DNA from 2 places in the Paenibacillus vandeheii genome. Region 2 is predicted to be linked to the other one. Evidence: predicted binding sites of a transcription regulator. Region 2 holds the regulator's gene; the other holds the start of a gene.
What was found. Region 2 encodes Rex, which represses fermentation and respiration genes when NADH is low (regulators of the CRP and FNR family bind a similar motif). Its sites were predicted from a motif close to TTGTGAAATATTTCACAA; they were not measured.

Region 1: P5G61_RS17855 (cytochrome ubiquinol oxidase subunit I) is a predicted target of Rex. The motif match lies at 2,309-2,326, and genes of this name have one in related genera.

The regions. Positions count from the first base shown of each region.
Region 1 covers NZ_JAROCD010000008.1:278,473-281,914, forward strand. Annotated here, with positions in the region: gene P5G61_RS17850 (cytochrome d ubiquinol oxidase subunit II) at 1-778, opposite strand, end outside; gene P5G61_RS17855 (cytochrome ubiquinol oxidase subunit I) at 775-2,145, opposite strand; gene P5G61_RS17860 (TlpA family protein disulfide reductase) at 2,740-3,273, opposite strand; gene ccmA (heme ABC exporter ATP-binding protein CcmA) at 3,318-3,442, opposite strand, start outside.
Region 2 covers NZ_JAROCD010000005.1:223,533-226,974, reverse strand. Annotated here, with positions in the region: gene P5G61_RS11475 (cell wall elongation regulator TseB-like domain-containing protein) at 1-167, opposite strand, end outside; gene P5G61_RS11470 (amidohydrolase) at 209-1,513, opposite strand; gene P5G61_RS11465 (redox-sensing transcriptional repressor Rex) at 1,500-2,153, opposite strand; gene dinG (ATP-dependent DNA helicase DinG) at 2,391-3,442, opposite strand, start outside.

The DNA of each region.
Region 1 (3,442 bases), on a different contig from region 2:
CGTAACGGCGTCCGTTGTATAACAGCCACATCGCAATCATGAAAAATGCAACGGAAAGCGCAAGCAGCCACCATAAATCCATCATATTTTGAAAATGTCGCTCATTGTGCTGTCCCAAATATATAAATGCAGTCAGTGCGATAATAATCGTCGGTGTACTCCAGAACAGGGCATAGTTCCGCACCAGCTTCAACGCAGAGTGATCCTCTGCCCGAGATGCATAAAAGGCCAAAAATGAGCTGCTTATGAACAAAACGGACACTATCGCCAGTCCAACGATGCTCCATGATAACGGATTGGTAAACAGCGTCCAGTAATCCAGAGAAACTGTCGAACCCTCCTTCACGATAAAGCCGCCTTCAGACAGTGTTAGCGCCACTGACAACGAAGCAGGAATAAGCAGACCTGACGCCCCGTATAGAAACAGATACACGATATTAGTTTTGGAGCCATAGTTCTCAAAGGCATAAAACGAACCACGAATGGCGAGCAAAATGACCGCAATGCTTCCCGGTACGAGCAGTGCTGATCCGTAATAATAAGCCGTGTCCGGAAAGAATCCAACGATGCCAATATAGAAAAAAACAAAAAATACATTCGTAATCTCCCATACCGGGGATAAATAACGGGAGATCAGACGATTAATCAGGTGATCCTGTTTCGTCAAGCGTGCATAAAAGGCAAAGAAGCCCGCCCCGAAATCAATGGAGGCTACAATTAGATAGCCATACAAGAACAGCCAGAGCACCGAGATGCCAATCAGCTCGTAACTCATCATGCCTTTTCACCCTTTTCTGTAGTCGGATTGCTCTTCTCCTTTTCCTTCATCCATTTCTCCATCTCGACTTCTGCCGGATTATTGTTGAACAAACGTCTTAGCACGAGAACACACATGACTCCCAGAACGATATATAGAAGCAGGAAGAAGAAAAAGATTATTCTTATGTTGGGTGATGAAGTGGCGGCTTCCTCTACACGCATATATCCCCGGATAATCCACGGCTGTCGTCCAAGTTCTGCATAGAACCAGCCCAGCTCAACCCCGAGAAATGCCATTGGCGCTCCCAGGGCAATGATTCCAAGCAGCCACTTGTTCAGTTCATTGCGCTTTTTCCAGAACACAAACAGGAAATACAGAACCGAGATCGCCAGCAGAGTAAATCCGATTCCAGCCATCAAATCAAACAGGTAGTGAACGAGCAGCGGCGGCCATTCGTCCTTCGGAAACTCCTCCAGTCCGGTTACCTCGGCATTAAAGTCACTAAAGGCCAGGAAGCTGAGCAATTTCGGCATGTGAAGAGCTCCTATTATTTCATGCTCTGCATTCAGCCAGCCTAATAAAATCAAATCCGCGCCGCTTTCCGTCTCAAAATGCCATTCTGCCGCTGCTAGCTTCTCCGGCTGATGCTCTGCCAGGAACTTGGCGGACACATCTCCCGCTAACGTGTTCAGCAAGCCAAACAGCAGCACCACCGCCATCATAAGGTTCAAGGCTTTTTTGTGGTATGCGGATACCCCTGTTCTCAGCATTGCAAAGGCTGCAATTCCGGCTAACAGGGCAGCTCCTGTCAGATAGGCCGAGCTTAATACATGGAACACCTTGGAGAACGTCGCCGTATTCAGCATCGCCTGTATCGGGTCAACCGCTGTGAATTGGCCTGCCTCCATGACAAAGCCCCCAGGCTGGTTCATGAAGCCGTTCACCGTCGTAATAAAGACGGCAGACATACCTGCCCCGGCAACAATCGGAATCGTCAGCAGCCAGTGAATGTACGGATTTTTGAATCGATCCCACGTATACAAATAAATGCCCAGGAAGATGGCTTCAAAAAAGAACGCGAACACTTCCATAAATAGCGGAAGTGCAATGACATTCCCCGCCAATTTCATGAAATTCGGCCATACCAGGGCCAGTTGCAGTGATATCGCTGTGCCGGTCACAACACCTACCGCCACAGAAATGACAAACCCTCGTGACCACCTCTTAGCCATTAGTGTGTAGTGAGGATCTTTTTTGCGGATCCCCATGAACTCTGCAATAGCGATCATTAGGGGCACACCGACTCCAAGTGTCGCAAAAATAACGTGGAACCCTAGCGTCATGCCTGTCACCAGCTTGCTCCACATCACCGTATCAATTGCCATTCTTTACTGCCTCCTTTCAAACTCTGTTCGATTTTTGCAATGATTTGATGCATTTAATCATTAGGTCAGTCAGCCCTTGAACTACTTTCAATATCAGGATTGGGCAGCTACGCCATTGGTTCAGATTTGGTTTATAAAGCGCTCCTCCGATGTTGTATGTACAAAGAGAATTTTTTCACAAAGTCAGAGACGAGGGAGTCTTTGCCCAACCATCATTAGCTTAATTACTGGCTAAGCATCCGTTAGCGAGCCTGGTTTGCCTGAGAATACAAAGCCAAAGTTCAGAACGAGACCTAATAGTTAAAATTATTATATCTTTGTGAATGAGCAATTCAATCACTGACACGTCTTCGTCCCTAAATGTTCAAGAAAGGATCAACTCTTTCTGACAACTCGGTGAAAAGCGTAAAAAGTACCCGAAGGGGCTATTGATTCATTGGGCACAACCGTGGTATTGCATTTCATTTCCACTATGGGTGAAAGGTGTTTTCGAAACCCAACCGTTTGCAGTTGTTCTGGCTCTTGTAGCTTACAAAAAAAACAAAAGAAACCGCTCATATAGCGGCTTCTTTTGTTCTTAAATCTTACAAGGTTTCAATTCTTTTGTTGGACGGTGTCCTCCAGCCATTGCTGCAAGGGAATATCCTTGGTCAACTCACCGAGCAAAATGTGACTGAACATGCCTTCCTGATCTATGACCATCGTCGCTGGCAGACCGGTGATGCGATACAGGCCGGAGACCTTTCCGGTCACATCAATGATTACAGGGAAATCGAATTGCTGTTTATTCATAAATTCACGAATGGTCCCCTTCGCTTCCCCTACGTTGACAAACAGGGTCTGCACGTCTTCTTGATATGTCTGAGCGATCTGATTAATCATCGGCATCTCCCTCACACAAGGGGTACACCAGGAAGCCCAAAAGTTAATCATCACAACTTTGCCCCGATAATCGGAGAGCTTCACCTGTTCTCCGGCTGAATTAACGGCAGTGAATTCAGGAGCAATTGCACCGATTTCAATAACACCGATTCTTTGGGTATCTGATGAGAAATTCCCCTGGTAAATTGCCCACGCGGCTGTCAGCAAAGCAGCCATTCCAATCAGGATTGTGATTAAACGTCTCATTCTCGCGCTCTTTATTGCACTTTTTTTTCCCAATTGATTCACCTTCATTTCAAGCCGAGACTATGATGAAAAGCGGCATGAAGCGACCCAAACTGTTGACGAAAGTCCTCTGTTGAGCCATCTCCTACATTACGTCCTTTGTTCATAAAAACAATGTGATCTGCAACAT
Region 2 (3,442 bases):
AGGTCTTCGTGTGACGTAATCCCGACCTGTTCCTGGGCCACCTGTATGGCCAACGCCTCTTCCTTGCGCTGATCCTGGGTAACATAGACATAATAACGCTGAAGTCCAAACAGAATCAGAACCAGGAGCAGCAGCGAAATCCATATCCACTTCTTTTTTTTCTTCAAAAGCCGAACTTCCTTTCCCTATGACGATGCTGTCCTTGGAATTAACGGGCAAGCAGACCGTCAAATGCCAGTTGAGACTCACGCAAAATACGCTCTTCATCCATCGTAAGACATTCGCCATGTTTAACCACTTGTTTACCATCCACCCACACATGCTCTACATCTTTGGCTGATGCAGAGTATATGGTATGGGAAATCAGATCCGTATGCGGATAGAAATGGGCTTGTTCAATATTCAAGGCGATGAAGTCAGCCTTCATGCCTGTTTGCAGTGCTCCTGTATTGTTCAGGAATATGGATTTGGCACCATACGAAGTTCCAAGCAGAAGTGCTTCCCCTGCTGGCACTGCGGTAGGGTCACCGGACACACCTTTGTGAATCAAAGCAGCAAGTCTCATCTCTTCAAACATATCGAGGTTATTGTTACTTGCTGGTCCATCTGTTCCGAGGGACACGGTCACCCCTGCTTTCAGCAGATCAGGTACTCGTGCAACACCCGAAGCCAATTTCAGGTTACTGCCTGGATTGTGGGAAACTGCTACATCATGTCGTGCAAGAATTTCGATCTCCTCATCATTCAGATGTACCGCATGTGCAACCAGAGATGGACGGGAGAAAAATCCTAGCTTCTCCAGATGTGCAACCGGACGCAGACCGTAGTCAGCCACGTTCTGTTCCACTTCACGAAGCGTTTCAGACATATGCGTATGCAAAGGCAGATTCAGGTCATGAGCAACCTGTACCAGCTTCTCTATGTAATCCGGAGGGCAAGTGTAGGGAGCATGTGGAGAAATTACGGTTGTAATTCTTCCGTCTGCTTGTCCATTCCATTGACGGGCAAATGCTGCGGATTCTTCCAGCTTGCGCTGTTGTTCTTCCGCTGAGCAAAGTCCGATTACCCCACGTGCCAGAGCAGCACGAACGCCGGATTGTTCCACCACTTTTGCAACCTGATCCATATGATCATACATATCCAGGAATGCTGTTGTTCCACCTTTCAACATTTCAAGTACGGAAAGTGATGTGCCCCAATATACGTCTTCAGACGTCATTTTGGCTTCCATTGGCCACATTTTCTCCTGCAACCATACTTGTAATGCCAAATCATCTCCATGACCTCTCAGAAGCGACATGGCTGCGTGACCATGCGTATTGATCAGACCCGGCAAGAAGAGCAGTCCTTTTCCGTCCACCTTTGTCAGACTTTCGTCTCCTTCCGGCAAAGTCTCACCAATATGCACAATCTTGTCATTCTCGACAACCATATAACCTTGAACCACTTTCCAATTCGTGCCCTCACTGACGGCAAATTTGCCGTTGTGAATTACCCATCTATTTGTCGTCATCTTCCTCGTCGTCCTTTCCGTTCTCCAAATAATAAGCAAGGCTAAGCAGATCCGTCGTAAAATCGGCATGATGAATGCGAATATGCGGCGGGGTCTTCAGGATCGTTGGCGCAAAATTCAGAATCGCTTCAATTCCTGACTCAATCAACTGATCGGCAACATTTTGGGCTTCCGTATCCGGAACCGTGATAATCCCTATACGAATGTTATCTTTTTTGACCGAATCCGTTAATTCATTCATCGGTTGCACCGTCAGACTGTTGATTTGACTTCCAATCTTCGGACCGTAGGCATCAAATACAGCGACAATTTTCATGTTGTCTTTGAGGTAGGCATTGTAATTGGATAAGGCGTGTCCTAAATTACCTGCTCCGACAAGAGCTACATTGATCTGCTGGTCTATTTTCAGAATATGGCGGATCTTCTCGATGAGATATGAAACGTCATATCCGATCCCTTTACGACCAAAGTCACCGAAGTAAGCCAGGTCTTTACGAATCTGAGCCGGATTCAAATCCAGTCTCAATCCAAGTTCTTGTGAAGAAACCGTATTGACTTCGCGCTGATGCAGTTCATTCAAATAACGCAAGTAAACAGGCAATCTTCGCACCACGGCTTCCGAAATTTTATCTGATTTCATTCATTGCTCCCCCTTACCAAGGCCACGATAGATAGATGAAAAGATGAGCACCCTGTCTAAAACGATGCAAAAAGATGACTGAATTAAACAGGATGCTCTTTGTTATATAATGGATAATTGCTTAAATTACTTCTTTAATCGCTTTACTCACTATTCATGAAACGAATGAATGATATTGCTCAATTTTACCGCCAATTAGTGGCTTCATGCAATCATATAAGCTACAGAGCATAGCTGTTATTGCTGTTCATCGGTTGGTCTCTCAAGCCATTCCGAAATGCGAGGAACCATCTGCTCTGTGAGCATGTGTTCCATTTTGGGACCTGGTAATGAATATAAAAAGTACTTGCCATAATATGCTTCAATGACACGTGTATCGTATACAATCACAATACCTCTGTCTTTGCCCGTACGAACCAGTCTGCCGAATCCCTGTTTGAAGCGGATAACGGCTTGCGGCACGGACAGCTTCATAAACGGATTTTTCTTCTGTTGCTGCAAAAGCTCACTCTTCGCTTCAACTAATGGGTGATTTGGTGGCTGGAACGGCAGTCTGACAATCGCAAGACAGGTCAGAGCCTCTCCAGGAATGTCCACTCCTTCCCAGAAGCTGCTTGTGCCAAGAAGTACAGTTGCTTTCGCATCTTGGAAGCGGCGTGTAAGCTTGGAACGGCTGCCGCTGTCCACCCCTTGCCCGAGCAAAGAGATATCATTACCTGACAAGGCCTCCTTAAGCGGGTCATAGACCTGGCGCAGCATGCGGTAGGAGGTGAACAACACCATCATGCGTCCACGAGTCGCGATAGCCGTTTCCGCGAGCGAATGCACGAGCATATCCACAAAGTGGGCATCACCTACACTGCCCTTCACACTTGGGAAATCACGCGGAATGACGAGCAGGGCCTGTTCGCGATAGTTGAATGGTGACGGCAGCATGGATGTCAACAAGCGGTTATTCTCGGCAGCTTCCTGCAAGCCAAGCTGTTCGATCATGAATTGAAATGACTTGTCAACGGAGAGCGTAGCCGATGTAAGCACAACGCTTTTCTTTTTATCAAAGAACATATCCTTCAATTGCGCACTGACATCGACAGGAACGGCATAGAGCTGCAGTGATTTACTGCGGAACTGGCCGCTAGCCTCCATCCAGTACACGGTATTGGCATCATCCATTCGCATGAAGAAACGCAGATTATCCTTGATCGTTGCCAAGTCCTTGAGCAGTCCTGAGATATCCGTAATCAGACTATCGGACTGATAATCATCCTGATCTTCTTTCACTTCAAGCA